DNA from 3 places in the Alkalicoccus luteus genome. Region 1 is predicted to be linked to each of the others. Evidence: riboswitches for the same ligand, from Rfam matches in the RefSeq annotation. Region 1 holds a riboswitch; each other region holds the start of a gene.
The links. A riboswitch is a leader RNA that binds a small molecule or an ion and turns the genes downstream of it on or off. The one in region 1 is predicted to bind cyclic di-GMP.
Positions count from the first base shown of each region.

Region 2: linked by a shared signal. The riboswitch ahead of ACSZLD_RS06930 (amidase) and the one ahead of ACSZLD_RS12785 (anti-repressor SinI family protein) in region 1 are both predicted to bind cyclic di-GMP.
Region 3: linked by a shared signal. The riboswitch ahead of ACSZLD_RS15365 (flagellar assembly protein A) and the one ahead of ACSZLD_RS12785 (anti-repressor SinI family protein) in region 1 are both predicted to bind cyclic di-GMP.

Region 1 covers NZ_JBPZEY010000009.1:66,756-77,203, forward strand. Annotated here, with positions in the region: gene ACSZLD_RS12765 (hypothetical protein) at 1-176, shown strand, start outside; gene ACSZLD_RS12770 (DegV family protein) at 198-1,064, opposite strand; gene ppdK (pyruvate, phosphate dikinase) at 1,928-4,597, opposite strand; gene ACSZLD_RS12780 (pyruvate, water dikinase regulatory protein) at 4,594-5,406, opposite strand; gene ACSZLD_RS12785 (anti-repressor SinI family protein) at 5,715-5,861, opposite strand; cyclic di-GMP riboswitch class I at 5,897-5,984, opposite strand; gene ACSZLD_RS12790 (response regulator transcription factor) at 6,190-6,873, opposite strand; gene ACSZLD_RS12795 (ATP-binding protein) at 6,860-10,078, opposite strand; gene ACSZLD_RS12800 (hypothetical protein) at 10,388-10,448, shown strand, end outside.
Region 2 covers NZ_JBPZEY010000004.1:126,219-136,666, forward strand. Annotated here, with positions in the region: gene ACSZLD_RS06895 (amidohydrolase family protein) at 1-87, opposite strand, end outside; gene ACSZLD_RS06900 (type 1 glutamine amidotransferase domain-containing protein) at 178-687, opposite strand; gene ACSZLD_RS06905 (VOC family protein) at 981-1,385, shown strand; gene ACSZLD_RS06910 (Glu/Leu/Phe/Val family dehydrogenase) at 1,433-2,836, opposite strand; gene ACSZLD_RS06915 (non-oxidative hydroxyarylic acid decarboxylases subunit B) at 3,759-4,325, opposite strand; gene ACSZLD_RS06920 (YndJ family transporter) at 4,341-5,354, opposite strand; gene ACSZLD_RS06925 (glycerophosphodiester phosphodiesterase) at 5,396-6,133, opposite strand; gene ACSZLD_RS06930 (amidase) at 6,343-7,206, opposite strand; cyclic di-GMP riboswitch class I at 7,252-7,339, opposite strand; gene ACSZLD_RS06935 (amidohydrolase family protein) at 7,537-8,907, opposite strand; gene ACSZLD_RS06940 (P-loop nucleotide/nucleoside kinase family protein) at 8,923-9,696, opposite strand; gene ACSZLD_RS06945 (enoyl-CoA hydratase/isomerase family protein) at 9,693-10,448, opposite strand, start outside.
Region 3 covers NZ_JBPZEY010000014.1:11,086-21,533, reverse strand. Annotated here, with positions in the region: gene ACSZLD_RS15400 (MurR/RpiR family transcriptional regulator) at 1-687, shown strand, start outside; gene ACSZLD_RS15395 (transglutaminase family protein) at 780-1,634, opposite strand; gene rpsN (30S ribosomal protein S14) at 1,934-2,203, opposite strand; gene ACSZLD_RS15385 (C40 family peptidase) at 2,450-3,763, opposite strand; gene ACSZLD_RS15380 (FMN-dependent NADH-azoreductase) at 3,948-4,574, shown strand; gene ACSZLD_RS15375 (helix-turn-helix domain-containing protein) at 4,955-5,842, shown strand; gene ACSZLD_RS15370 (hypothetical protein) at 5,788-6,420, opposite strand; gene ACSZLD_RS15365 (flagellar assembly protein A) at 6,505-7,854, opposite strand; cyclic di-GMP riboswitch class I at 7,887-7,971, opposite strand; gene ACSZLD_RS15360 (hypothetical protein) at 8,461-9,237, opposite strand; gene ACSZLD_RS15355 (protoglobin domain-containing protein) at 9,379-10,448, shown strand, end outside.

The DNA of each region.
Region 1 (10,448 bases):
TTATGATGGCAGAAACTGGTCTGTCAGAGCAGGAAGCCTATGCACGCATTCGCAAATCCGGCCTCATCGGCAAGCTGCGCTCCGAAAAGCAGCTGCCTGCACATTCACCGAGAGAACAGGCCTCCCTTCTTATCCATTCAAAAGAGATTACATATAACGATAAAGAGCCGGACTAGGCTAGTCCGGCTCTTTCCTGCTTATGCGTTTCGATCGATTTCGTTGTTCCAAATCAGGGCGAGCGTTCCTTCACCAGCGTGTACGGCAATAGACGAACTGATCTCCCCGACGGTTACTTTCAAATCAGGAAAAGCATTAATAATGTTTTTGCGAAGCTCTTCTGCCTTTGGAAGTACATTTCCGTGCATAATTTGCACCTGGCGGATTTTTGCACGGTCCCGTGCTTGTTCAAGCAGCTCCATCATCCGGCGGACAGCCTTCTTTTCAGAACGAACCTTCTGAAATAAATCAAACTTTCCTTCATTCGTAATACGCAGGATCGGCTTGATTTTCAGGATATTTCCCAGCAGGTAGGAAGCACCGGACATGCGGCCTCCTTTGTAAAACTGCTCTAAGCTTCCAAGCAGAATATAGCTTTCTGAATGCGAAGCAAGTGCCTGCAGTTTCTCTCCGATGAACGATGGCTCCACGCCCTCTTCCGCAAGGTGCATTCCCTTCTCCATGAGCGTCGTGATCGCGTATGACATCGAAAGTGAATCAACCACTTCCACCGGAAAATCAGCCAAATCGCGTCCCTGTACCGAGCTGGAGTACGTTCCGCTCAACTCACTGGAAATATGAATGGCGACTGCCGCGTCATATTTTCCTTTCAGTGACTCATACAGCTCTGCAAACCTTCCTGGGGAAGGCTGTGACGTTTTAGGCACTTCTTTATTGGTCCGAATTTTTTCGTAAAGCTGATCGGTCGTTAATTGAACCCCATCATCGTACGTATTTTCCTGAAACGTGATTGACAGAGGCAGGACGTAGACATCCGGATGTGCGGCCATTTCCTCTGTGATATATGCTGTACTGTCAGTCACCCAGGCAATTCTCTTCTGCGTCATCGCTATCCTCTCGCTTCCTTAAACCGTTTTCACCATTATACACGCTGCCAGAAATTATTACTAGGTTATAAAGGTTGATAACAAATATTGGAATATTTTTTACTATAAAGAAGTTCATTGCAGCAAATGCAAAAGACTCTCCTTTTTAAAGGAGAGTCCCAGAGTGTTGATAACGTTATTTCAGGTGAATGGCCTTGCATCTGCGGACCCTCGCTTTCCGGAGGGAACGGCCTCCGCTAACTGCTTCTTCCTTTCGTCCGCCGAATCTTCGCCTCGTTCTGATCCTCTCGGAGTCGAGGTCCTCCGATTTAGCAGCTGGCTGTCCGGTTGAAACCCTGGTGATGATCCACACGAGCTTGTTCCGTCTAGAGAGAACCTTTCGTTAGGCAGCGCTTCGATGTCGAATCGGGATGAACGTCAACGTACCCACCAAAAAAAGCCGCAGCGTCCAGCGATTGGAACGTTTTTCTCCATTAAACAAAACCATTTCCCCTTTGTGTCCGGCGTCCCCGTGGAAGCTGCGCAGCCTGAAGATGCCGTGCCGTTCAGATCTGCGAACGGCATGAAAAGCGCGAGCGGAGCCGGACTATGTCTTGAAGGCTTCTCATGAGAAGCCTGTGTCCGAGTGAAGCCGCGCCATCCTTCCCTTCATACGGGATCATCCTGAGAAATAGCTGAAGGCAAGCCCACGGCAGGCTCGGTAAACAGAGGGGAAAGTCAATCAATCGAATAAATATGTAAACAAATTGACTTTATCAACAGCCTAAGACTCTCCTTTATAAAGGAGAGTCCTGGGTCAATCATATTTTATCACTGCTTGCTGCTTTATATCATGCCATTACTCATCAATCAGGGCCCAGCCCTTAGTTTGAGACAGCCTCGCTGCTCGCTTGCTTCGAACCGGCACGTATCGCTGCCTGTGCTGCTGCCAGTCTTGCAACAGGTACACGGAAAGGGGAACAGCTGACGTAGTCGAGTCCCTGCTCTTCACAGAAGGCAATGGAAGAAGGATCCCCGCCATGCTCTCCGCATATTCCAGCTTTCAAGTCCGGCTTTGCGCCGCGACCAAGCGTGACCCCTTCTCGTACGAGTTTCCCGACACCGTCTCTGTCCAGCACGACGAAGGGATTTGTTTCCAAAGTGCCGTTGTCTACATAGCGTTGAAGAAACTTTCCTTCTGCATCATCACGACTGTACCCAAATGTTGTCTGGGTCAAATCGTTTGTACCGAAGGAGAAGAAGTCAGCTTCAGCTGCAATCTGATCTGCTGTAAGAGCAGCCCGGGGCACTTCAATCATCGTCCCGACCGTATACGTAAAATGAACCCCGGTATCGTCTGTGACCCGTGCCGCTGCGTCTTCTACGACCTGGCGCATGTCGCGCAGTTCATTCACGTGTCCGACTAGCGGAATCATCACTTCCGGCTCCACCTTCATCCCGTTCTGTTCCAGTGCAGCAGCAGCCCTAAAAATCGCTTCTGCCTGCATATCGTAAATTTCCGGATTCGTCATGCCGAGACGACAGCCGCGGTGCCCGAGCATCGGATTAAATTCATTGAGCTCCCTCAGCTTGCGCAACAGTCGCTGCTTTTGCTGCAGAAGCTCCGAATTTTCGCCTGTGACCTGCAGCTTAGTCGTTTCAACGAGCAGTTCTTCGAGATCCGGCAGAAATTCGTGCAGCGGCGGATCGAGCAGACGGATGGTTACCGGACGTCCGGCCATCGCTTTAAAAATCCCTTCAAAATCCTCCTGCTGCATCGGCAGAAGCCGCCTCAGCGCTTCCTCTCTCTCAGAAACCGTTTCAGCAAGAATCATGCTGCGAACAACCGGCACACGCTCCTGTTCCATAAACATGTGCTCTGTCCGGCACAGCCCGATACCTTCCGCCCCAAACTCGACCGCCTTCGCGGCGTCTACAGGATTATCCGCATTTGCCCGCACCCCGAGACGGCGGACATCATCGGCCCAGTTCAACAGCTGCTGAAACTCACCTGAAAGTTCCGGTTCAACCATCGGTACATCTCCCTCAAACACTTCACCAGTCGCACCGTCGATCGTAATCAGATCAAGATGGGAGAGCGTTTTATCCTGAACGCGGATTGTTTTGTCCTGAAGGTTGATTTTCATGCCTTCACATCCGCAAATACATGCCTTGCCCATTCCTCTTGCGACAACGGCGGCGTGAGAAGTCATTCCCCCTCTGCTCGTGACTACAGCCTCTGCGGCAATAATACCGTGAATATCATCGGGAGTCGTCTCTGGACGGATTAAGATGACATGCTCTCCACCCTTATAGCGGCGGTCTGCCTCGTCGGCATCAAAAACAATCCGGCCGGTAGCTGCACCCGGCGAAGCTGGCAGTCCTTTCACGAGCGCCTGCCGCTCATAGCCATCGTCAATGCGGCGGTGAAGCAGCTGATGCAGCTGATCCGGATCAACACGGTCAACAGCCTGCTCTTTTGTCAGCACTCCTTCTTCTACCATGTCCACCGCAATTTTTACTGAAGCCTGTGATGTCCGTTTACCATTTCGTGTCTGCAGCACGTACAGCTTCCCTCGTTCTACGGTAAACTCAATGTCCTGCATGTCTTCATAATGAGATTCCAACCGGCTGCAGACGGCCTGGAACTCTTCGAACACCTCCGGCATCACGTCTTTCATTGTAGATATCGGCTGCGGCGTCCGAATCCCTGCCACTACGTCTTCTCCTTGTGCATTGACGAGGTACTCTCCGTACAGCAGTGCCTCTCCGGTGGAGGGATTTCGCGTAAACGCCACACCTGTTCCGGAATCATCACCCATATTGCCGAAAACCATACTTTGGATGTTAACCGCTGTTCCCAGGTTATGAGGGATTTGATGAAGCTTCCGGTAGATAGTGGCTCTGTCATTATTCCAGGAATCAAACACTGCTTTGATGGACAGCAGCAGCTGCTCATGCGGGTCAACAGGAAACGGGCGCCCTGTATGGGTGTCGACGAGCTGCTTATACGTCTGAATCAGCTCCTGCCAGTCTGCGGCAGTCATTTCCGGGTCTGAATCGTAGCCTTTGCTTTCACGATATTTTTCAAGCTCCCGCTCGAAAAAGTATGTCTCTACTCCGAGAACAACATCACTGAACATTTGGATAAAGCGCCGGTAGGAATCATAGGCAAATCGTGGATTATCCGTCAGAGAGGCCATCGCTTCTACTGTCTCGTCATTCATACCGAGGTTCAGTACGGTATCCATCATTCCAGGCATGGACGCAACCGCTCCTGACCGAATCGAAACGAAGAGCGGATCAGCCGCGCCGCCAAGCGTTTTCCCTGTCTTTTTTTCCAAGTCTTTAAGCGCTGCAAAGGTTTCCTGCTTCACCTGATCAGAAAGCGTTTGGCTGTTCGTGTAGTAATCAAGGCAGGCCTCTGTCGAAATTGTAAATCCTTCTGGTACCGGCAGGCCGATGTTCGTCATCTCCGCAAGGTTGGCCCCTTTGCCGCCAATCAGTTTTTTCATATGACGGTTTCCTTCTTCAAACGCGTATACAAATGTCATGAAATGTGTCTCCTTTCCAATTTGAGTACTTCTAAAATGTAACTGGCTGTTTCTTCTACCGCTTTATTCGATACATCAATAACCGGGCATCCGACCCGCTTCATTATTTTTTCTGCAAATTCCAGCTCTTTTAGGATTCGGTCGAGGCTTGCGTAGTCTGCTTTTTCCGTCAAGCCCATCGTACGCAGCCGAATCCGCCGGATGTCATTCAGCTTTGACGGGGAGATCACCAGTCCAATGCAGCGCTCACGCGGAAGCTCGTAAAGCTCTTCCGGAACTGCGACCTCTGGTACGAGCGGCACGTTCGCTACTTTGAACTGTTTGTGCGCCAGGTACATGGAAAGCGGTGTTTTGGAAGTCCGGGAGACGCCGATCAGCACCAGATCCGCCTTTTTCAATCCCGAGGTATCCTGTGCATCATCGTATTTAACCGCGAATTCCACTGCTTCGATCCTTCTGAAATACGCTTCATCCAGCTGCCTGATCCGCCCAGGTTCTTTTTTTGGCTGTTCATTAAACGTCTCACTCAGCATCGACAGCAGTGGATCGAGCAGATCGACGGAAGGGACGGAAGTTTTTTCTGTCAGCGTTCTCATTTTTTGCTGAAGCTCCCCTAATACCAGGGTATAGGCTACTACAGCTCCAGCTGTCTCCGCTTCTTCTACGATACGCTCCAGCTTCTCCGGTGTCTGCACGTGCGAATATCTTCTTACCTCCGTTTTATCTTCAGTAAATTGGGTAAGCGCTGCTTGTACCATTCGGTCTGCTGTTTCTCCTATTGAATCGGATACAACAAATACTAGTCTCATTGCTTCCTCCCTCCCCCTAATGTGACATACTAATAAAAATAAGTATAGCACATTATTTTTCCCTATCAAGAGGAAATTTCCATCTGCAGAAAAAAGGGTAAACGTAGAAACGAATAAGTGCTATGCACGGATAAATTCACGAAAGTCCCACATAAGACGGTAAGCACATCAGCATTCGCGTCTAAACAGGGTGCCCCTGGCCGCAGCTTTCTTGAAACAGCTGTCACATAAGCATTTTCACCCGTTATTCAGCTGCAAAAAAAAAACGGAATCAGCAATAATTGCTGATTCCGGTCTTCCGGTGACGATTACATGCATTGCTGATCTGCCTTTAGCGAATGGCTGTTTTCCTGTTTCATTTGAAAGAACGCTCTCACTTCTTCAGGAGAAAGGCCCATGCTCCGCGCTTCCATAACCAATTGTACCCAGCTCTCTGCCCGTTTCAGTTCATTCATGCCCTATCCCACCCTATGTTAAGTATTTGCTCCACATAGGCGGCCCGGCCGTCGTAGGCACCCCACGCCCTTAGACCCGAAGCTTTGCGCCCCTGCTTTTCAACAGGTTTGCCGTTTTTCTCTGCAGAATGTTGCGGAAACTCCATTTTCCTCCGTGTCTGCCCACCGTCCTCTAAAACAAGCTGCAACGTTCTGTATGTGTTCACTCTACAAAACAAAAGTTAAAATAAGGTTAAATAATCATAATTTTTTAAAAATAAATGTGACTTTTTTTGTCATGTCTTTATTTCCAGTATACAGCGCTTTTTAATCAATCCTTTATACCTATTTATCTGGCTGCGAATTTGTATCCAAAGCCTCGTACCGTTAAGATATAATCTGGATATTTAGGATCCTCCTCAATTTTCTTGCGAAGGTTTCGTATGTGTACTGATACGGTCTTTAAATCTCCATACATGTCGATCCCCCAGATATGATCATAAATCTGCTCTGCACTGAATACTTGTCCAGGGTGTTTCATTAAGTACACGAGAAGCTGATATTCTTTTGCGTAAAGCGAAACCGCTTTTCCGTTTACAGTCACCGTATAGCTCTCTAAATCGACCGCGATGGAGCCGGCACGAAGCTCATTTCGGTCATCGCGGGGTCCACTGCGGCGGAGATTCGCTTTGATTCTGGCTTCGAGCTCAGCAAGATCATACGGCTTCGTTAAATAATCATCGCCGCCTGCGTTCAGGCCTTCAATTTTATCTTCAGATGAACGCTTACAGCTGATAAAGATTATTGGACTTTCAGTAAGTTCACGCATGTTTCGGCAAACGTCAAATCCTTCCATACCAGGAAGCAGGATATCCAGTAAGATCAGCTCCGGGTCGACCTGCTTTACTTTGTCAACCGCCTCCATGCCGTTTCCGACAGCATAAACACTGTAGCCTTTTTTCTCCAAATATAATGTCGTGATAGCCCGGATATCCTCATCGTCTTCTACGAGCATGATTTTATGTTGATCCATGACTGCTTGCCTCCTCTTCAAATCGAGCATGTGCGGCCAATACCGGAATACAGAAGCTGAACGTCGTACCTTCGCCGATTTCACTTTCCACCCAAATCTCACCGTGGTGCCGTGCGATAATTTCCTTCGCAATGGCGAGCCCGAGCCCTGTACCAGTAGATGGTTTTCCCCGGTCGCCTGTCGCTTTGTAAAACCGCTTGAATATATGCTCCAGCTGATCCTTTTTCATGCCTCTTCCATTGTCGGTGATGCGGATCACTGCTCCGCCGTCAAATTCACGGTACCCTGTATCCTGGCGTGTTTCCACTGATATGTGAATGCTGTTTCGCGTGAACTTGCGCGCATTTCCGATCAAATTGTTGAAAACCTGCATCATCCGGCCTTTATCAATCGATACATACCACTGTCCCTTTTCAATATGATCGTAGGTAATAGCAGGGAAATGAATATCTGATTCAGACAGCTCCATTGCGAATGTCTGGTGAACATCGTTTAGCCAGTCCGTCAGCTCAACTGTTTCTATTCCCATGTTCATCTGACCCGTTTCCAATTTTACCAGCTCAAACAAATCAACGATCAGCCGGTCAAGCAGTTGAATCTTCTTATCGACAATTTGAAGGTAGTTTTCATCAGAGGGATCAACAAACCCTTCCCGGACCGTATGAATGTAGTTTTTCAAAAACGTAACCGGTGTGCCAAGCTCGTGTGAAATGTTGGACAGCATTTCCACTCTCGCTGCTTCCATGTGAGTAAGCTGGTCGTTTTTCACTTCGAGCTCCGCATTTTTACGACCGAGCTCAGCGGTACGTTCATCCACCATTCCTTCCAGCATCAAATTGATATTTTCAAGCTCCTGCCTTCTCGATTCCAATTCCTGTACAGCCCCCGAAAGCTTTAAGTGTGTATCTACCCGAATCATCAATTCCCGTCTGTCGATCGGCTTGACGAGATAATCATTGGCACCTGCACGATACGCTGCCAGCCGGTCTTCAATTAGATTTTGAGCGGTGAGCAATAGTACCGGCAGCTCTGTATAGGAAAAGCGTGTCCGCAGCTCTTTACAGACGCTGAAGCCGGAAAGACCCGGCATCATCACATCCATAATTACCAAATCAAACGACTGCTTTTCAAGTTTTTCCATCACCGTCAGTCCATCGGGAGCCGCGGTGACATCGTATCCTTCAAGCTGAAGGTAATTAACGATCACCTGCAGATTCACGTGGTCATCATCGGCAGCAAGAATGCGCTTCGCTCCAGCATGGTTCCGCTCCAGTTCAGCTATAGAGTCAGCGGCCGGCATAAACTGTCCTGCTGCCTGCTTAGCGGCTGGAAGCGTAAATGAAAACATCGACCCTTTACCGGGGTCTGATTCAACTTCAATCCTTCCGCCCTGCAGCTCAATCAAACGTTTCGTCAAATGCAGACCGATCCCCATTCCTTCCCGGTAATATCCCTCAGCATCCCGGCCGCGTTCAAACGGTTCAAACAGCCGGCGGCGTTCTTCCTCAGAAATGCCGATCCCGGTATCCCGGATATAAATGGTCACCGTTTCCTCGCTCTGGGAGCCGCGAATGCGAACGGTTCCTTCCTTCGTATAATTCACGGCGTTGATGAGCAAATTATATAAAATTTGCTGCAGGCGGTGCTCATCGGCAGCAACATTTGGCAGCTGCCCCACTTCGTTAATGATGGTAAGAGATTTTTCTGCTGCAAGCGGCTTTACCATCTCGCAAGCAAGTTCTACAGCAGGCTTCAGATCAACCTCCTCGACGCGCATGTCAAAGTCCTGATTTTCCATACGCGAGACGTCCACGATATCCCCGATCAGATAAGACAGCCTGCTGCCGCTGCGGATAATAACGTCCAAATGCTTTTTAGCAGCTTCATTCTGTTCACCGGCGATGCCTTCCCGAAGTGATTCTGCGATGCTGATCATGCCATTCAGCGGCGTTCGCAGCTCGTGCGTTGTCATTTGTAAGAACTCATTTTTTAGCCTGTCGGTTCGCTGCAAGGCTTCAAGTGCTTCCTGCCTCGCCTCCTCTTTTTCTTTTTGAATAGCGGTAATTTTGTTTGCCAAAGCGAAAGAGAAGAGCACGAGCTCGACAGACGTGAAAATCTGCCACGCATATTTCGTGAAAAAAGAGTATGGAACAAAGCCGAGATCGGTAAAAATAGATATTAAAACACCGATGACAAAGAACTGCCACGCAAACAGAAAGTAAATGGAGGGGCCGAATCCCTGCCGGTAGCGGATGAGTGCCGCCGTCAGAACAGTCAGGACCGTCGCGACGCTTGCGATTACGATTAAATTAAGTGCCAGTGGATATGAATAGGCCCAGACTCCGAGCAGAATGAGGTTAATGGAGAAGGCCATATACATATAAATGAGAGATCTCGGCACTTCCTTCCTAAGTTCAAGAAAGTTCACAGCAAAGATAATCGCCATCATGTTGGACAACAGCATAAAAAACAAGATCGCCCGATTGTTAAACCAAACTGCTTCCGGCCAAATGAACTGATAAGCAAGACCTGTAAACGATAGGAATGTGAATAAATTCACGATAATGAAAAGGACGTAGAATAAGTAGCTGGGGTGCCGGAGTGATAAGTAAATAAAGAAATTGTAGAGCGCCATAACCGCCGCAAGTCCTGCAAGCAGACCGAGTATTAAATAATCCCACTGTGTTTGTTCACTGTAAACCCGCTGGTTGTTCAGCTCCAGCGGAAATTGCATCGCTCCCTCTGTTTCAAAGCGCATGTAATGAGTCATGAGACCCTCTGTTTCCGCATAGTCCACCGGAAAAACAAAGTTGCGGTTGTTGCGCGGACGTTCTCTGTATGGGACAAGATCCCCTGTTTCGACAGAGGTCACGGTTCCATCCGCAAGCTCTGTATAAAGTGTGACGTGATCCATCGTCGGACTGAGCAGCTTAAGAAACCATTCGTCCTCAGCTGCTGAGGCATCTACCTGAAACCGGACCCAATAAACATCCGTTGTATAGCCAAAGCTCGGTGCATTCCTTGTAAACGACTCAAACGGCCTATCGCGGATCTCGTCAAAATTCCGTTCACCTGTCTCATCAATAAACACTTCCATTTGTTCGTGAACAATAATACGCTCGCCGTCCAGACCCGGCTCAATAGGAGCAGAGAAGGCTGTCACTGGGAACAGTATCAGACCTACAAGAAAGATAACCAGCTTCATATTGCTCCACCATCCTCTGTCGGCAAAAAAAGTCCTTTCACGCGACAACGCATTCGTGCGCCAAAAGTTTTGCATTCAAATCAGTATGTCTATTCATTTATGAGTAAAGACTCAATAGCTTTCAACATTATCCCACTATTGAATTATATCATATCTGTATTATGATGATGATAGAAATAACTTACTATTCAGACACCCGTCCGTGCTGACGATTGCAGAAGAGAAACGGTATTTGCTTCTGTTTCTATGCACGTATTGATCTGCTCACGTGTTTAACAGGACAAACTGCTTTGGAGAGGAGGGACCCTGATGCATATCGAGCCCCATGAGCTGCCCTACTATCATTCCCTGCGGCAATTCAGTGCGACAA
Region 2 (10,448 bases), on a different contig from region 1:
AGCTACTGCACCATCGACAATTATTTCTTCACCGGGTTCCATCGTCAATACGCGGGCCCCTACCCATATTCGATCTGCCTGTATCATCGAACTCCTCCTTTTTATACATAGCGAAACAGGCTTCAGAAAAGACGAATTCTGAAGCCTGTCTTGTATCAGGTACTATAGCAGCAGCTGTTATTGAAGCTGCGCTTTTGATTCACGGTTAAATGCTTCCAAATCATTCGGGGTGCGGCTTGTGACAAGGTTGCCACAGACGACCACTTCTTCGTCAAACAAATTCGCTCCAGCGTGACGCAGATCCATGTGAATGGATTTAAATCCGGTTACTTTGCGCCCTTGTAAAACATCAGCTGTAATAAGCAGCTGCGGCCCGTGGCAAATAGCAAAGACGGGTTTATCGTGAAGCATAAAATGCTTGGAAAACGTAACAAAATCTTCATTTCCCCGTAAAATATCCGGCGAGAACCCGCCTGGAATAAACAACGCATCATAGTCAGCGGGGTCAGCCTGATCAATGCCAAGGTCCACCTCTGCTGTAGCATCCCCGTTTTTACCGGTGACCTTTTTGCCCTTCTCATCGCCAATGACTGTTACCTCATGACCGTCCTTTTGGAAAGCTTCCAGCGGCGACGTGTACTCAGAATCCTCAAACATATCTGTCATCACACAAGCGATTTTACTCATAGATAACCTGCACTCCTTTACTTGTTTACTAGCCTATTTTTTACGCAGTCTCTGCACGAGCTGCCACGCTACAACAACTAACTGGACGATGGCGATCAGTCTTCTGAATTTAGCCATATCCTTCACCTTCTTTCCAAAATTGCTTACAGAAATGGTTTTACCCGTTATCCGACTTTGAGAAACGAAATAAGGTATTTTTTACAAATTTCCGCGTATTTCTGCTTGATTGTGCTATGGTAAGGGAACATGTAACTGCATGTAACGATAGATCAAGACCGATAGGAGTGAAGCAGATGATTAAAGGCATTGCACATACAGCGTTTGTTACTGGAAATATGGACAAATCACTTCAGTTTTACTGCGAAGATCTCGGACTCGAACACGCTTTTCAAATAAAAAACGATAAAGACGAACCGTGGATAGAGTATATAAAAGTCGCTCCTCGTCAATACATTGAGCTGTTTTATGGAGGCAGCGGCGTTTACGAGCCCCAGAAGCAGGAAATCGGGCCGCATCACTTTTGTCTGCTTGTGGACAGCGTGGATGACGTCGCAGAGCGCTTGAAAAGCCGGGGCCTTCACCTGGATACAGAGCCAAAAAGGGGTGTTGGACAAAACCGTCAGTGCTGGGTCCGGGACCCGGACGGCAACCGGATTGAATTTCTGGAGCCTGATGAAGATTCTCCGCACAACCGCTGAAGCTGCACCCTGCGTACCGGCCTTTACCGGACGAAGGGTGTTTTTTATCAGAATAACTTACCGTGCCGGTACAGCAGCGTAAAGAGCCGCTTCAATGCATGCATGTAGCACGTGTTCCGGATGCCTGACAGCCCTTCTCTAAAATAAGAGTCAAACACTTTTTCGCAGCTTTTCGACATATGATCGGTCATATCTTTAAGCACTTCTTCTTCAGAATACAAATAGGTGACGCGATCCTGCTTCCACTCGATATAGGAGACCATGACACCGCCGGCATTTGCAAGAACGTCAGGGATTACCACTTTTCCCTGCTCGTGCAAATAACGATCGGCCTCTTTATCAATAGGGGCGTTCGCTCCTTCAACGAAAATATCCGCGTGAATCAGTTCTTTGTTATCCGCCGTGATCTGATCCTCCACCGCTGCAAGGAATAACACATCCACTTTTTGATAGACAAGCTCTTCAGGAGGAAGAATGTCTGCTTTGACGCCGATGCGGCTCAGAAGCTCTTCTGACACCGGCAGTTCCCGATGCTTCTCCTGATATTTAATCAGCCGGTCAACGTCAAGTCCGCTTTCATTAACAAGCGTCACCTGATGATCGCTGACAGCGGTGATGCGGTGATTCAGCCTGCTGCAGCTGTCTGCCATCTGCGCGGCCACACTGCCTACGTTACCAAACCCTTGAACGGCTGCTGTAATCGGCTCGCCTGATTCATTTTTATTCCGTACTCTGTGCAGCGACCGAAGCTGCTGACGGTGAACGCCTTCAGGCACCTCTTCCTCTTTCACATTCGAGGCCCAGCTGTCAGCAAGCCACAGGTAGCTGTGATAAACACCTCTCCCGGTCGCTTCCCGTCTTCCCTGTGCTCCGCCATTCGCGACGCTTTTACCTGTAAAAGCTCCCATGTAGTTGTTACCTGGATGGATTGTTTTAAATTCGCCGACCATCCAGTCCATCGTTTCTTCATTTGTTCCCATGTCCGGAGCCGGAATATCGTGTGTCGGACCAATATCCGGTGCAAAGCGCTGGACGTACTTTTTGCTGATCATATTCAGTTCCCGCGTCGAATACTGGTTAGGTGAAACGACTACGCCTCCCTTTGCTCCGCCATAGGGTAGATCATGCAGAGCATTTTTCAGCGTCATGAGCACTGCCAGATTTTCTACTTCTTCTTCATTCACATGCTCGTTGAAACGGATTCCGCCTTTATAAAAACCGGCAATGTTATTGTGCTGTACGCGGTAAGCGGGGATGCGTTCAATCTCTCTGTTATCTCGCGATACCCGAATGTAGCTTTTAATCACTTTATCGGTTGTTGTCAGTATTTCGGTGCCGCTTTGGAAAAATCGTTCTCGTGCATCGCCGTTTTCCTCCGGCAGAAACGTATCATCCTCATAGAGCCGCTTCATCATATCCTTGATCAGCATTTGTGTATCCTTTACAGTCACTGCGTCCCATCCCCTTTCCAATATACGCCTTTCATAGGCTTATTATACTAGACATCTTCCCTGTTCAACCGCATTCAAACGTTACAGCGACACTAAAATTGCGCTGTTTTTTATGGACGACATAATCAGGCGCTCTCAACTGATATGCGGAGAAGGAAACAGGCTCCGCATACGTTTCGTTCAGGGTATGAAGCTGCTTTCTGTTTTTCCGATTAAAAATCCGCTCCTGATTTCAGGAGCGGTTTCCAGAGTGTCGATAAAGTCATTTTAGGTGAATAAGATTACATCTGCCTGTATCTGCGGACACTCGCTTTCCGGAGGGAACAGGCTCAGCTAATCGCTTCTTCCGTCGAAAGCGCTGGATCTTCGCCTCGTTCTGATCCAAGGTCCTTCGATGTCGGCAGCTGACAGTGCGTTTCACGTACCTGATTAGGCCTGCACGATCGGCTTCCGTACAGATAGAACCTTCCGGAAGAGACGTTTCGATATTGAATAGGGATGCCAGTCCTTCATCGAATTTATGATAAATGTAAAAAAAGTAGTCGCGTCTGCCTATCGTGACGTCGTTCTCCAACAAGCAGACCCGTTTTCCTGATGTGTCCGGCGGAGGCGCAACAAGCAGTCTGAAGATTTCGTGCCGTTCAGTTCTGTGAACGGCATCCACGCACGAGCGGAGCCGGATCGGCTCTTGAAGGCTTCTTGTGAGAAGCCTGTGTCCGAGTGAAGCCGCGCCATCCTCCCGAGTCATTCTCCCTGCTAAAAGGGGTCACCCTGAGAAATAGCTGAAGGCAAGCCCGCGGCAGGCTAGGTAAGCAGAGGGGAAAGACAACCAAACGAATAACATGTAAGTGGAAAGACTTTTCTAACAGCCTGAAAACCGCTCGTGATTTCAGGAGCGGTTTCGGTGAATAACAGGATAGATTTATTTTTCCAGCCAGCGTTTTGTAAGGTTGTTCGGAATATCCAGCTGATCGAGAAGCCTTGCTACCGTATGATCCACCATATCCATAATCGTCTCAGGCTGGTTGTAAAACGCCGGCATTGGAGGAACGATATGCACACCCATTCTGCTGAGCTTCAGCATATTTTCCAAATGGATATCATGCAGCGGTGTCTCCCTCGGTACAAGAATCAGCTTCCTGCGCTCTTTCATCACCACGTCAGCTGAGCGCGCAATCAGGTTATCGGCAAAACCGTGAGCAACCGCACTTAAGGTTTTCATGCTGCACGGTACGATGACCATCGCATCCGTCTGAAAGGATCCGCTGGAAATACGGGCAGCCTGGTTTTCAGGCGGATGCACGACGTCTGCCAGCTGCTTCACTTCTTCTGCTGTCCAGTCTGTTTCAATCCGGATCGTCTTTTCCGCCCATGAGCTGACGATCAGATGTGTTTCAATATCGTTCATTTGCTGAAGTGCCTGTAACAGACGGATACCGTATATTGGTCCGGTCGAGCCGGAAATGCCTACAATAATTCGTTTCGTCATACATGTCTTCCTTCCTTATAGTTCTTCATGATGCCCGGCCTCTTTTGGATTGACGATACCACTGCCGAGACGTTTTCGTTTAGGGAGTGATCCGAGCATATACCAGCCCAGCACACCAAACAGGGAAAAGCCAATCGCATTGACTGCACCATGCCAGACAAACATCATACTGTACGAAATAATGTCCACCTGAAACGTCACGCCGAACGCATACAGAAACGTGACGCCCATCGATACGAGCAGCGATGTACACGCAAGCAGCAGACACGCTCTCGTGCGAAGAGTCATCTTCGGCAGCAGCATCAGCCACCAGATGCTGAGCCAGTAAAGGAGTCCTGCATAAATCGTAACATAAACCAGCTCCAGCGGCGGACCTTGGATAACACCCAATGCAATCAATGGGGAACCGATCGCCGCACCGATTGCAAGAAACCGGTATGCCGTGCCGGTATCGCCGCGCAGCGACACGAGAAGCCGGCCGAAGGCCCCTGTTAATACAGGAATAACGACCGCCGAATAATGATAGTGCACCGTCGTCAGCGACATCGTCAGTTCATCATATGGAAGAACTTGATCAATTCCAGCCTGCCAAAGAATCAGCCAGATACCTCCGACCCCGGTAAAAAGCAGGCCAACATCAATAATCGTTTCCTCAGCCGGATAAAGCCCCCTGCGGTAGATTCTCCATGCGCCGCATAGCGCAACGACGAGCATGAACAAAAACCAGATGGATGCCAGCACGATCGACAGCACCAGCGGCTCAAACGTGACCGAGGCCAGACCGAAAATGCCTGCTAAAAAGGAGCGCTGGGAGAGCCAGCGCAATATGAACTCTGCTTTCATATTCGGCCGCTTCGGAACAGCGATATGCAGGAGAAGCGGAATCAATATGAGAAACGACAGCACGAGGGCAGCTGACACGATATCGACATCTGCTATGTACAGCCAAATTACAATAACTACGGCTCCAAGGCCTACGTTCAGTTTTGCGGTCATCGCGAATCCCTGCCCTTCTTCAACCCGTGCCATGCTTCCCCTTCCCTTTCCCGTTTTCATGCTCTGTTAAGCTGTTATTTAACCGAATGCTGTACCGTGGTTCGTATTCTGAGCGCAAGAGCCGGGTCGTCCGTGATGACAGCCGTGCATCCGGTGCGGCAAAGCTTTTCCAGATCGTCCGGGTGATTAACGGTGTACACACGGACTGCCATGCCGCGTTTCTCCAGCTCACAGATTTCTGCCGGTGTCATCATGGTGTACTGAATGTGCAGCCCTGTGATGCCGTGCTCTTTTTTGTACCGATCCGGTTCCAAAACCGCCCCCAGGCTGAGCAATGCTGTATCAGCTTCTGCTCCTTTCAGCATGGGCAGCACGGGGTGGTCGAAAGAGGAGAATACGGGTCTTCTTCTCTGCGGATATTTTTGCAGCAGATTGACCGCTTCCATTGCCGTTCGTTCTCGATCCTCGGGTAAATGCTTTAGTTCTATATTCAGCTGGATATTCTGCGGCTGAGCCCATTTCAGCACCTCTTGAAGAGCTGGAACCCGTTCAGATGCAAATTTATGGTCAAACCAGCTGCCTGCAGACAGGCCCGACAATTGCTTGAGAGTAGATTGGTTGACTGCTCCATGACCGTCTGTTGTCCGGTCAAGCGTGTGATCATGAATGATAACGAGTTCGTCATCTGCTGTCAGCTGGACGTCTAATTCAATCCCCTCTGCGCCAGCAGCAACTGCTTCCCGAAAAGCGATCATGGTATTTTCCGGAAACGCGCGTGAGAATCCTCGATGTGCAACGATAGCTGGTTTCATCTGTCACCCTCCTCTTTTTCTCTATCGTACCGCATCACCAGCCTGAACTCCTATTAACGTCTTGTAAAGATCATATATCAACTGTAAACAACAGCTCGGATTCATGTGGAAAAGCGGCAAATCAGACGTGGAACCTTGTTTTTTTGGAAAACGACAAAAACCACCCACCTGCTAAAGGTGAGTGGTCGAGAGAAACTGCCGAAAGCGCCTTACGGCTTCATCGTTTTCCAGCTGTCGACGTGATGGATCGCTGTTCCTCCATAGTAGGGACCCGCGTACCGGGCCGATACCAGGTCAAGCTGCTGCTTCATGTATGCTTCGCCTTCTTCAAAGAACGTTACATGATTGCCTTCGTGAGACTGCATGGTTTCCACTCCGACGGTGACCGGCGTTTTGTGCTTTGCTGCGAAGGCCATTTCATTTTTTACGATTTCATTGATTGCAGAAGCTGTATCCCGGTAAGCCATAAGTGTCACGCCATCAAGCTGCTGAATCACCCATTCTGCGAGATTCCCGCTTCCGTTTTTGTTTTTAAAGCTGATTTCGTCAAACCAGAATGGCAGATCTGCTTCCAGCGGCAGTCCTGCCGCAGCACTCTTTCTTTTCGCTGTCAGCAGAAGTGATTGAAAATCGGCGATCGTCTTCGCCCGATTGCTGTTCCAGCTGCTAAGCAGGTACGGCTCTACATCTAAGTGAACGCCTTGAAAGCGTTCTGCTGCTCCCGCACGCTTCTGGTAGTCTCCCAGCCAGTTCATCATTGTCGTCAAATGACGATCTCCTTTTGGTGCCGCCCATTCCGGTGCGCCATCGAGGGCATAGACGCTGATTCCTTCCGTTCCTGCACGACGGATAAAACTTCTGTAGGAAGCCTGTGGGACACTGCGATCAATTTGTACAAATACACGCTCGACATTCTTTTCTTTTAGAAAGGCAATGGTTCCACTCTCATCTTCGACAAACATCCACGGGTTCCAGAGCCAAGTTGCGTTCGGAGCTGAAGCTGCTCCAGCGGGAGCCGCCCAAATTCCAGCTGCCATAGCAGTCACCACCAGCAGTAACAGGACTTTTTTCATCGCAAAAAACCCCTTTCTGTGCCAGCCGAGGCTCACAGAAACGGGCCCGGCAACCTGACGACCATACGCTATTCAGCGGTTAGGCTCACGGCTTTGCGTCCCATCTTTTCAGATTGGTTTGCCTTTGTCACATGTTATTTTTGTTACTATTATACCCCTTAGCCGATTCGTTCATATGAGTAATAGGAACTAAATCTGTCGTGATTTTTTATGAATAACACGAGACTTTCTCATCTCTCCTTCCCTTTTCGGCTTCAAAACAAAGATCCACGCTTATGAAGCGTCAAAAACCGGAAGCATGAACTGCTTCCGGTTTTCCATCCTCATTACTCAGTTGTTCTCATGCAGCCACAGGTCATCTGGATTGCCGAATTCGCTGTAAATGTGATTACGGGCCTCCACAGCTTGTCTGCGCAGGTTTTTATAATCGAGTCCAACCATTTTTCCGTCTCGCTTTACTGCTTCGCCGCCGACAAACACGGAGTCTACGTTGCCGGTATGCGTACTTGTAACGACAGCACCGATCGGATCGTTGACGGGGAAGAGGTTCAGGTCATCTGTTCGAATCATGATGATGTCGGCTTCTTTTCCTGGAGTGAGACTGCCCGTTTTGTGATCCAGCTTCAGCGCCTTCGCACTTTCAATTGTAGCCATTTCCAGCACTTGATGCGCATGAATATTCAAAGGTGGTCCAGGCATTTCTCCTTTTGCAAGCAGCTGATCATTGATGCGGGAGCGCTCTGCCTGGAGCGCGAACTTCATTTGGGCAAACATGTCCCCGCCTGTTGAAGTAACAACATCGACACCGAGCGCAGGCTTTACGCCGTTTTCCAGACAGAGCCCTGTTGCCGGATACCCGTGTCCCATCGCCATTTCAACTTCAGGCGTGACTGAAATCGATCCGCCGTGCTCTGCCAAGAGCTTCATTTCTTCCGGACTGACGGCATTTGCATGAGCAAAGTTGAGGTCTGATCCGAGCAAGCCTGCCTGATGCAGCTTTTCGATCGATCTGTCAATCGCCCCCCACGTTCCAAATCCGAGGTGCATGCTCGCTACGCCGTTTAGTTCTCTTGCCAGCTTTATCTCTTCCACTGACGTATCCCAGGAACAAAACTCAGGACCGCGGATCGCAAGTCCCATCGTCAGCCGCTGATCGCCTGAGGAAAAATATTGATTGGCAATCGAACGTGCGTCATCTCCGTTGGTCAACGTGCTTTCCCTGTTCCAATAATCCCCGTCACCAGGGCATCCGTAAGCAAACACGCCGCGAATTTTGGATTCCTGCAGGCCGCGGATCATCTCTTCAGCGTGATCCTTGGAGATGACCATCGTCCAATCCAAAATCGTCGTCACACCGGCTTCAAGTGCCTCCAGTGCGCCAAGCAGGTTGCCGATATAGTCGTCCTGCGGCCGCCTTTTAGAACCAATGTTGCCGTAATAAATGCTGCCCAGATATTTCTGCAGGGACCAGTCTGCTCCTGTATTGCGAATGACTGATTCCCACGTATGCCGGTGGCTGTCGACAAGGCCTGGCATAACAATCATGTTCTCAGCATCGATAACTTCACAGTCCTCTGCCTGAATGTCGTGGTGAACATCTACAATCTTCCCGTCTTCAATGAGAATGTCCCCTTTTTTAAAATCCCCTTTTGCCGGATCCATTGTCAGGATCATACCGCCTTTAATCAACTTTTTACTCATACATACCGCTCCTCTCTAAGCATGATCGATCATGATTTTTTTCCACTTTATGTGCACCGTGCAAATCATACCGAGCTGTGTGCGCACTGCTTGTTCGAGATGCTTTTTCCATGATGCTATATCTGCGATCGTGATTTCCGGGCTAGTTGAAATCTGAACGGCAATCTGCTCGAAGCCTGTCTGAATCTGATCAAGCCGGATCCCGGGCTGTTCATGAATTCTTGTCATATCCTTTAAACACTTCGGAGAAATGACGATACGATCTTTTCCGGTGTAAACAGGCTTGACGACAAGCACTTCCTGATCCCTTCTGCGAAGCCGTATCAGCAGTTTTCTAAACCAGCTGCCGGCGAAGGCTGTGCCCGCTTCTTCCGGCAGGACAGGGATGACGTGCAGGTTCCGGTTCCGCTGCTGTCCGGCATAAAGCGTTTCATCTTCTGACTGTACATCCTGAATCGCAATCCATTCGGATGGTTCAGGAAGATCGAGCGCTCGGACGATCGTACGCACCATCCGCTTCGACGTTCCGATCACGAGCAGGGAGTGCAGCTGGTGCTCGGCCAGGGCCTGCTTCACTTCATCGCGGTGCGCTTCTGCATGAAACACGGCCCGCTTGACGGCCGCAAGCAGAAGCTGCTCGTTTTTAGCGGATCGTCCTGCAAGTCTTCTGCCTTCCCTGATCAGCAAACCATCGTCAATGATCGCCGCAGCTCCCGTCTGTTCAGCAATCTCTGTCGCACGGTGGCTTTTCCCGGTACCGCTCTTTCCGTGAAGACCGTAGACCTTCACGAACGCCTTCTCCTTGACGGGAAATCCGGAACCCGCTTTTCCATAAAGGCTCTGCAGCCTTCCCGAAAATCGGTTTCATCCGCATAGTGGAATGTTCCGTAGGCCTCAGGTGCAAAAAGAGCGTCCACTGACCCTTTCGACAACTTCGTAATGCTTCCTGCCAGTTCCAGCACTTCTTTATCAAGTGCTTCCCGTTCAACGATCCGGTTGAGCAGTCCGAGTCTTGCGGCTGTTTCATGTCCGTAAATTTCACTCATCAGCAGAAGCTCCTTCGTGCGGTGGGAGCCGAGAAAGCGGTCGATTCTTTCGAGAAATTCCGGTCCGAGGCGGATACCCAGCTTTGCAACCGGTATGCCCATTTTTGTGTGCTTAGTCCCGAGGCGGAGCGAGAAGGTAAGAGACAAGATAAACCCGGCTCCGTACACCGGTCCGTCAATCGCTCCAATCACCGGCATTTTCAAGTTTTCAAAGGCTGCTATCGTCTTTTCCATTGTTCGAAATGCATTGTCTGCCTCTTCTGTTGTCATCCCGGCAAATTCCTTGATGTCCGAGCCGGCGGTGAAGTTCCCTGGTACACCACGGACGACAACCACTTTATTTTTTGGGTTTTCCTGTATTTCTGCTGCTGTTCTGCCGAGCTCTTTCCACATAGCGGTGGTCAGTGCATTTCTCGCTTCAGGCCGGCTGATCGTGATGACGGCGATTCCGGCGCCTTCCTGCAGCGTAATCTTTCCATCAGGTGCTCGCTTAAT
Region 3 (10,448 bases), on a different contig from region 1:
GGATTAAAAGGGTTTCCCGATCTGAAACTGCGCGTGTCCGGTGATTTGCAAAAAGGGCAGCAGGTTTCCTACAGCAACATTGAGCCCGGCGAAGATCAGGAAGCGATCGTCAATAAGCTGACGAATAACGGCGTACAGGCGCTCCAGGAAACAGCTGAACTAGTGAACTACGGCGAGCTTGAACGAGCCGTAAAGGCACTCCAGCATGCTGAACGGATTCATTTTTTCGGTGTCGGAGCTTCAGGCATTATCGCCCAGGACGCTCAACAGAAGTTTTTGCGGATGAATAAGGCGGTGTCGTGCTTTACCGATATCCATAATGCAGCGATGTACATTGCCAACGTGAGTGAACAGGATGTTGTCTTTTGTATTTCCTTTTCAGGGGAAACGTACGAAACGCTGAAAATTTTGCAGCTGGCAGAGCAGCGTGGAGCTGTTACGATCAGCCTCACCCGCTACGGGCATTCAGCAATTGCAGACAGAGCGGATATTCCGCTTTTCATCTCAGCGACGAGAGAGGTGCCTGCGCCATTCCGGAGCGGGGCAACATCGTCCAGGCTGGCACAGCTGCACATGATCGACATTTTATTCGTAAGCGTCGTCACGGCTCAATACGAGCTTGCCTCTGATTATTTAAAAGAAATCAAGGACGCAATGGATTTTATGAAAAAAGGCAGAAGAAGCTAAAACGAGTCAGCAAGCATCAAACAAAGAGCCGATACTGTCCCGCTGTGGGGGAGCATCGGCTCTTCTTGATGGTGATGCACGGTTGCGCGAGTTCAGTAATCTTCCAGCAGGGTGCAGCTGACGTTCACTTCCATCGTCTGACCGCCGCCTCGGTAGACGCCTTCAAATGGACTCAGATCTGCATAGTCTCTGCCGGTACTGATAATGACGTGATTTTCGAGCGCTTCGACATTATTTGTCGGGTCTAGTCCGCACCATCCCACCCCGGGGATCATCACTTCCACCCAGGCATGGCTGGCGGCGTCCCCGATCATGGCAGACTCTTCTCCAATATATAAATATCCGCTGACATACCGAGCCGGTATCCCGCTGCTGCGCAGCAGACCAAGCATAACGTGGGTATAATCCTGACAGACACCGCTTCGCTGCTGGAGCGAATCTGAAGCGGTCGTAGAAACATCGGTCGTTTCCGTGTTGTAATCGAAATCGCCGTTAATAAAGTTCATGACCTTCACAGCATATTCCGCCGGGTTTTCCACAGGTCCGAGCAGCTGCTGCATCTCCTCTACCTGAGCATCACCTAAAAAGGTGTAGGGTGTAGACTTTAGAAAGGCAAGGTAGTGCTTTTTAAATAATGGAGAATGGAAAATTTCCTGCATTTCTTTCTTATAGGGGACCGATTGAATAAACGGTGTTTTTTGAATGCTGACCTCAGACGTCGTCGTTACGTGAAGCTCCCGGTGCTTTTCAGGGATGAAAAAAGTTTCGACGTTGTTTCCCCAAATATCGACGCTCTCCCGCGTCATGGAGGCAGGCTCGATCTCAAGCTGATAGTGCAAAAGCCGCTGGCATTCGTCTGTCCGTGGTTTCAAGCGCATGTAGTTCAGGCTTTGGTCAACATCGGTTTCATAGAAAAATTTATTTTCGTGCACAATCCGGTAGCGCATACTCCCACACCTCATTTTCCATTGTATTACAGCTACTCTACCCTTTTTTAAGGCTTCATAAGCTGAATCAGGAAAATGAGTTTCTGGACGGAAGAGGCCCATGTTTAAATGGCTGATTCATCCGGATTCGTTCTGCAGAGGATTCGATGAGTGCACATGCTCGTAATAAATAAAAAACCCGCTGCGTGAGTCAAACGCAGCGGGTTTGATCCGTTATCAAGGACTTGCTGACTTTCACGTCTACAAAGAAAAGCCAGAAAGCCTTTCTTGAATTGGTTCGGACACCCTGTCGGCCGGCTTTACCAGCTTGCCTTTTTGACGCCGGGGATCTGGCCCTTATGTGCGAGCTCACGAAAAGCAATTCTCGACAGCCGGAACTTCCGCAGCACGCCGTGCGGACGGCCCGTCAGTTCACACCGACGTGTCAGGCGGATAGGATTTGAATCACGGGGCAGCTTTGCCAGCGCTGCATAGTCACCTTTTTCTTTCAACTCTCGGCGAAGCGCTGCATAGCGTTCCACCATTTCGATTCTCTTTTTTTCTTTTGCGATCTTCGACTTCTTTGCCATCTATGCGGACACACCCTTCATATAAATAGTAATCATTACGTTTTGTATGATATCGTAATTATTACGATTTGTAAAGGGTGTGCGGCTGGCCAGCTTATGAGATCCTTCAATATCGGCTGCTGATCACAGGCTCAATGTCAGTATTCCTGTCAAGAAACCAAGCAACTATCCTTGCACGCACGAAAAAACACAGGAGCAAGGGTAATGGCCCCTGCTCCTGTGCGGTTGTTTGCGGATAGATGAAGGTTATTGCATACGCCGTGCACCTTCAAATCGGTCCGCAAAGAAATCGCTGTACTCTAGGTGACGGATTGTGACACCGGATGATTCACTCGCTATGAAAAATAAATCATTGCCGATATAAATTCCTGGAAGCAGCGAGCTGCTTCCTTCAAAGAAAATCACGTCCTCAGGTTCAAGTGCGTCCCGACTTACCTCGGAGCCGGTTTCCCACATGGATGCAGCTCGATCCGGAAGGGAAAGGTCCCTTGCTTCATCGAATACATGGCGGACGAATCCGCTTGTATTAAAACCGTCTTCCGGTGAGCTGCCGCCTGTTTCAAACGGTACGTTCAAGTAATCAGCGGCAGTGCGGAGAAGGTCACTCTCGACGGCCATGTCATCAAAGCGGCGTGTCTCCGTGTAGGCATCCTCCCAGTAATCGTTCAGGCGGCTGATCTGCGTTTTGTTTTCGGTCCGGCTGGCATGGATCATGAAGCCGTCACCGAGATAAATACCGGCGTGCGTAACTTCTCCTTCTTCGCGAAGTCTATCTTCTACGTCAACATCTGAAAAGTAAAGTACGTCTCCTGGTCTGGTTTCGTCGGGCTGAATCTCCTGACCAGTCTGTACCTGATCGATCGTTACCCTTGGAAGATAGACGTCCCCGGCTTCGCGGTACACTTCCTGAACGAAAAAGGAACAGTCGAACGCTTCAAGCGTACTGCCGCCGAATTCGTAAGGGGTATCGAGATACTGCATCGATTCTCTAACCGCAGGGTGTTCATGGTCTGTATAGGAAGAGGGGTGAAGCGCCTCTTTTTCATGTTCTGACAAGCGCCGTGCTTCCGTAAAATGATCGCCCCAAAATCCTTCTGTGACATCAACTTCAACGGCCCCGTCACTTGTCGACACAACCACGGCCTGTTCACCGCCGGTATACATCCCGGCCATCAGCGTATCCGCTTCAAAAAAGACAAGGTCTCCTCGCTGTGCTTCCTCAAGCGGAACGGCCTCTCCCAGGTCCTGTTGATGAGCTGCCAGACGGGGCATGCGAATGCCCGTTTCTTCTTCAAATACATACTGAATCAGTCCCGAGCTGTTCAGACCGCTCTCCGGGTCAGTACCATCGGATTCAAACGGTGTCCCAATTAACGCTTCAGCAGCTGCGGCTGCCCTGTCCAGATCGGGATCGAGCTCCCCGAACGATCGCTCGTTATCCTCGCTGTTCTCGTTCTGCGGTGTTTCTGCAGGCTCTGAAAATAGCACATATAAAAACACACCTGCTGCGGCAATACCGCTGATCAGTAAAATTAGACTCTGCTTCTGCCGCTTATCCATAATCTCCCCCTCTGCTAAATCTCTCTCCGGATTCCCGGATGCTGTCTCTATTGTAGGTCTTATCAACCAATTTGAAAAGCATAAGGAGCTAAGCTTGATTTTGTGTACAAAAATAATTAAACTAAATTTTTGTTAGCACTTATATAAAAGTGACAATTTTCATGAATGCAGGAGGAAGATACAGATGGCTGACGTGTTATTTATTAAAGCAAACTCCCGTCCGGATGATCAGGCGGTTAGTCTGCAGATGTACAATACCTTTAAAGAAAAGTACATGAGTGAAAACCCTGAAGATCAGATTCAGGAGCTTGATCTTTTCGAAGAAAATCTCCCGTACTATGATGCGGACAAAATTCACGGTATGTTCAAAACAGCGAAAGGTCTGGAGCTGACTGCTGAGGAGCAGGAAGCAGCAGAGCTCGTTAAAGGATACTTGGATCAGTTTTTAAAAGCTGACAAAATTGTCATTGCGTTTCCGCTTTGGAATTTTGCTGTGCCGGCTGTCCTGCACACGTACTTTGACTACCTCTGCCAGGCAGGCACAACGTTCCAGTATACGGAGAACGGGCCGCAGGGGCTTCTGTCAGATAAGCGGGTCGTACTGTTGAACGCAAGGGGCGGCGTATATTCTGAAGGCGCAGCAGCGTCAATGGAAATGGCTGTAACTTACGTGGAAACCATTATGACGTTCTTCGGTATTGAAGACCGCACCAGTATCGTCATTGAAGGACACAATCAATTTCCCGATAAGGCCGGAGAGATTATTGAAGCCGGTCTGGAAAAAACAAAAGAAGCAGCGTCCAGCTTCTAATAGAAGCATGAAAAAGCTGCCCGGATAAACTTCCGGGCAGCTTTTTAGCGAATAAAATGATAGAGCAGAAGAAAGGAGCGGGGCTCGATATCTAAGCTCATCCGTGCTTATAAGGGAGTCCTTTACCGAGCGGTTCAAACACATCAACAGCCTCAGGTCCAACAATCAGCAGTAACGCGGCGGCAGTCATCATGAACATCAACAATTTCATAAAGAGCCCTCCCATTCAAGTTGAATTGATCTGATTATAGCTGATTTTCAACATCGATCAAGGCGGCGTCTCGCTGATTTTCAGCCGGAAAACGACTGAATATGGTTTTTTATCAGTGAAAAACGGTAAAATGTATTCATATACGAATAGTTACTGGGAGATGATGGGATTGCAGCAGGCAGAAATAGGCAAAAAACTAAAGGAGCTGAGAACGTTTTTCGGTGTCTCTCAAAAAGAGCTCTGCAGCGGACTCTGCACGCAGAGTTACATCAGCAAGCTGGAGCAGGGCCTTGTCCATCCTTCCGCAGACTTAACAGCAGAGCTTGCGGAGAGAATGGGGGTCGATATTCAGTATTTGTTTGACGCGTCTGCAGATGTATCCAAAGTGAACTATATGTATACCGTTATGAGATCGATCGCTCAGAGTATGGATCGAACAGACTATAAAGCTGTGCTGATGACGGTCGAGGCAGAAGAACACCATCCAGAATTTCAAAAAGGAACATTTCGGCAGTATCTTCTCTGGCGTAAAGGCATTTGTCTTTATCACGTCAGGGAGAATGTGTCCGAAGCAGTGAAATACTTGGATGAGGCTGCGGAGCTGTCTCCGGCTACCAGGAAAAATCCGACGGTACAGGACCTCGATATCATGCTCAGTAAAGCAATTGTTTTTAGTATGGCAGACAGACAGGTTCAGGCCGAGAACGAGTACCGCCGACTGCTCCATGCTGCAAGGAGACATCCATATCTGTCCGATAACTCGCTGCTCGTCCGCCTCTACTATAATTACAGCAAAAATCAGTTTGAGCAGGAAAAGTGGAAAGAATCTCTCGAACTAGCGGATAGAGGAATACACCTGTGCCTGCGGGAGGATTCGATGTACATGCTGGGTGAGCTGTATTTTCAGTACGGACAAAGCGGCCGGGAATCCGGCCGCTTCAGCAAAGAGGAGACAAAGCGTTACTATGAGAAAGCCGTGTTTTTATTTCAGCTCCGGGGGAATCAGTTCTTTGCGGACGTTGTTGCAGAAGAACTGGCTGAACTGCTTGAAGACTGAAATAGCTGGAGCCTTCCGTCATCATCCAGCGAAGCTCGGATCTGCTTCGTTTCAGACTCAATCAGCTTTCGCTCCCGTCCGATCGTCAGCACCACATCAGGATGGCAATGGTCAATAGAAATGATACCCGTTTCATCCGTTTCCAAAAGTGTTCTGGCTCCGCCAGGAGAACCGGCCTCCCGAACCGATATTCCACGTCCTGCCTTTAACGTGCCGCCAACGGCACGCTGATGGATCGTGATCACGCCGTCTGCTTCCATATAGGAGTGCAGGACACCTTTCCCGAGAACGTCAATTTCGCCAGCTGAAATGAGCTTGCTGTGAGAGGCATAGCGAATAGCAATTCTAGATCTGCTGACAGAAGGGCTCTCCAGCAGATCATGCAGCTGGAATGCCTTCTGCTGCAGATCACGAAAGAGCTGATCCTCTGCTTCATGTGCACGGTGAAACGTGAGCAGGGCAGTTTGGAGCTGCTCGCCAACATTACGCCACTGTTCTTCAAATAAGCCGGAATGAAGCAAATGGTCGACAAGCTGCTCGGTATCGCTGCGAAGCCGAGGGTACTTTTTTTCCTGCAAAGCCCGGATCAGCGGACCGCGGCCGCGCTGCTTTTCATAAGAGGCCTGAAAAGCAGGGGAGTCAACGACCTGATAAAAGACTCGTCAAAAAGACGGGTAGGTATGCAAAAATGTTTTCAGCAGCTTGATTGTTTTTACATGAGCTGTTTTGCTCGTCCCTGCTGTAAGAGTTGAATGCAGCACGCTGCCGTTAACAGTAATGGAGCCTGCAGCGTGTAAGGACGACTGCTCGCTGTGAGCGTGAATCCATACATCTCCTGCTGCTTCCACCTTCATGCCGTCCTCGACAGACCCAATCACTTCAACATCCCCTGTAAAGCGGATGTTTCCGTCTCCAAGCTGCAGGTTCCCATCATGAACGAGCTTCGGCAGAATGGATAACCGCACGTGCTGTCCCTGCTTCTTTAAAAGAGGACGCCCGGCAATAGAAGCCGTAATCGTTTTCGTTTCTTCATCGAGTTCAATACCCGCTCCTGCCTGAACCGCGATCGGCCTGCCTGCTTTAGCTTGAAGCACATCTCCAAACAGGCTGAGGCCATCTTCGCCGGCTGTTGGATCAATGATCGATCCTAAAACGACTCCTTCTTCAACGGCCGGAATCCGAATCGAATCCCTAAAATCAATCGTTCCGTCCGGCTTCTCCCGGTACATTTTCTGTTCTGTCTGCAAATTGATCTTAAAGTCAATCCGGCCGTCTTTTCCGTGCTTCGGCAGCTTTCCTGCCGTTATTTGGACAGTGGTCTCTTGAATAGACGCACATGCTTCCCGAATCACATCCGTTTGAATACCGTAGGTAATATCCATCCGTTCCAGCTGCTCTATGACGTCTGTTTCTGTCAGTTGATTTAACGGTGTTTCCTCTTTGGAAATACTGACATACAGATATTCGGCGGGCGGATGATCATTGATTGCAGCAGTATAGTACGCTCCAGGCTTTACATTCAGCGTAACGAGCTGCTGTTTTTTATCAATAGAAACAGACCAAGTGGTTTCACGAGGCGGGAGGTTGATCGAAAACTCCAGTATATCTCCCTCAGTTAGCGGAGTGGTTCTACCAGTTTGTCTGCCATTTTTAGAAGCGGTCACTTCATCCGGCAGGTGAAGAACAGGACGTTTGGGTCCGTTTCCTTCAAAATAGAGAACGCCATCTTTCATCCAGGCGGTCCCCTCCAGTCTCCTGGATAAGTTTTCATCTCTGCTGGCATCAAGCGGCTCATCGAGGTAGGAATCCAGCGTGTCCAGCCAGCTTTCTTCTAGCGGCTCCTCCGTCCATGCGCGTATTTTAGCCTTTGATTTTCTCAGACCAAAAAACAGATTCTCCCCATGGCAGATAATGTCGATGTGTAGAGCATTTGCTGGTGTATGCAGCGTTTTTTCTGCCTTGGCAATCGCTTTTTCCACTGTTTCTGCTTCGAACTCATGTACGTTACGCATTCATACCCCGCCTTCCTTGGTGAAGGTTTATATGCGGCATCCCGGCTGTCATAGGAGGTTTCCCTTAGATCCGCGGCTTTGCGTCCCTGTTTTTCAACAGGTTTGCCCCCGAACTTCTTCTCTTACTGTAAGTTTACTATGAGATTAGGCATGAGCAAGTACTATTTTCAAAAAAATCCATTATCTGCAGTCTTATTATCCTGGTTCTTTATTTACTTATTCGAATAGCAGGGGATGGAGTAAATCTCCACCTGCAGACGGATAGAAAATTCAATCTGCCGCCCGCTTTTTTGAGGTGAAGAAGACTCTACAATAAAAGCATAAGGAGGCGGTAACCGATGACACGCAAACGAAAATCGCTGTTGGAAAAGCTGAGGTATATTCCGAACGAACGTCGTTCAACGTACAGGAGAGAAAGGCTTTTGGAAATGTACGATGGTATCCGTCGTGGGCTCTAGGAGAAGGGGAGAGAATAAGGAATGGTGTTGAAGAGACGGAGAAAGTCTTGCCGGGGGAGGAAACAGACGCGGAATAAAAGGAACCGGGGCTCAAACGGGTGCTCCGGTTCCTTCTGTATTTGGTTCAGCTTGGCAGCGCCGGATCTGGTTAAGGGTAACGACGTTCTTTCTCTTCCTCCTGAAAGGACCGCTTCATACGGGATCGGAGCTTATCTGCATTTTGCTGAATCATTTTTTCGCGACGTTCATGCTTGACGACCTGCATCTTTTTCGCTTCGTCTCTCATAACCGATTCGTTTTGAACGAGCTGCTGATAAAAAACCTGGTTCGCGCGCTTCAGCTTGTCCCACAAGTTGTGACGGTTCATCAACGCAATCCAGTCGCGCAGGGTATCGGTTTGGCGGCTTAAGGAATCGATCATGTCGAACTGAAGCACCTCCAGTTCGGCAGCTGATTGAATGGCTGCTTCAATGTCTTCAGCTTCGATAGGTCTGCCGCTGTCTTCAAGCTCAGCCAGCACGTTTTGAAACTGATCATACACTTGCTTATATTTGAGTTGTATTTTTAAAAGGTGGTTGATCAGGCGGTAACCTGGCTGCAGGTCATTGCGATCCGCTTCTTCCATCACACCAAGCGGCTTTCGGAAAAGATCGAGCTGAATCCCGGCACGCATCCTTGCCTCTTCTTTAATAAAGCCTGCCAGATGGTAAAACGAGTGGAGCTGTTTATGAGCAGCAGCTGCGTCCAGCGTGTTTTCTTCGTGACGGGAAATCACTGCATAGCCGACGGGCTGCTTAGAGCGCAAGTATTCTATGTAATAATAGTCAGTTTCCGCTACACGGACAGGATAAGGATATAAATGAATTTTCTCGAATGTTTGTTTATGTCTGCGTGCTTTCCGCTTTACCAGCCAATTCGTCAGCATAAGCAATCCCTCCTCGGTCTGCACTTGATATTTTAGCATACCTGCTCTTCAGAATCTTCGGCAGTTTGCCGATATCAAGGGAAGAATTACAACCTGCAGCAAGTTAGTGGAACAAGATAGTCAAGAGGGGGATGAAGAAAAATGAAGTGGTTTCAACGGTCGGACAAACAACCGCCTGCAGCAGTCCTGCAAAAGGGGAGTATAACGGTAGCTGATCCGGATATTAAACGCCAAATGGAAATGACAGGATTCTCTGAAGAGATGCTCGGTGTTCTGGCTGCTTTTCGGCCATCGGTGGAAGAACGGATCGGGGAGCTCGTCGATTTCTTTTATGCTAATCTTGAAATCAAGCCTCACTTAATGGAGATCATTGAAGCGAACAGCTCTGTCGACAGGCTGAAACAAACGCTTCGCAAGCATATTTCTGAAATGTTCACTGATACGATCGATGATGCCTTTGTTGAAAAGCGAATTCGTATTGCAAAGGTGCACGTGAAGATTGGTCTGGAGCCGAAATGGTATTTGAGTGCTTATCAGGCACTGCAGCTCAAGTTGTTTTCGCTCGTCTATGAGGTTTACGGTCCAACCGAAGCTGAAACGGTCGTCAAAGCTGTATCATCGATTGTCAGCTTCGAGCAGCAGCTCGTGCTGGAAGCATTTGAAGAGGAGCTTCAGGCTGTGCGTAAAAAAGAAGAAGCATTACGTCACCAGCTCGATCGTTATATTACGGGGAAATCCGAAGAGCTCGGGGCGATCTCGCAGGAGACGAACGCTTCTATGGAAGAAATGAAGCTGCAGGCTGAAGGCATTACGAAGAACTCGCAGAACGGCACCGTGATTTCGAGTGCATCAAAAGAGTCGGCGTTGGAAGGGAGTGCCCGCTTAAAGGAACTGCAGCGGATTATGCAGGAAACGACAGGAAGCATTGAACAGATCGATACTAAAATGCAGGAACTCGCTTCGTTCTCCAAGGAAATTCAAACAATTGTCAGCATCGTTCAAGGGATCGCTGATGAAACGAATCTGCTCGCGTTGAATGCGGCAATCGAAGCGGCCAGAGCCGGGGAACACGGCCGGGGTTTTGCAATTGTAGCTGACGAAGTTCGAAAACTGTCTGAACAGACGAAAGAGTCTGTTGGGAAAGTTCGAGGACTGACTAATCAGACAGATAAAGGCGTACAGGAAAATGCTGCACTGTCCAAAGAAATCGC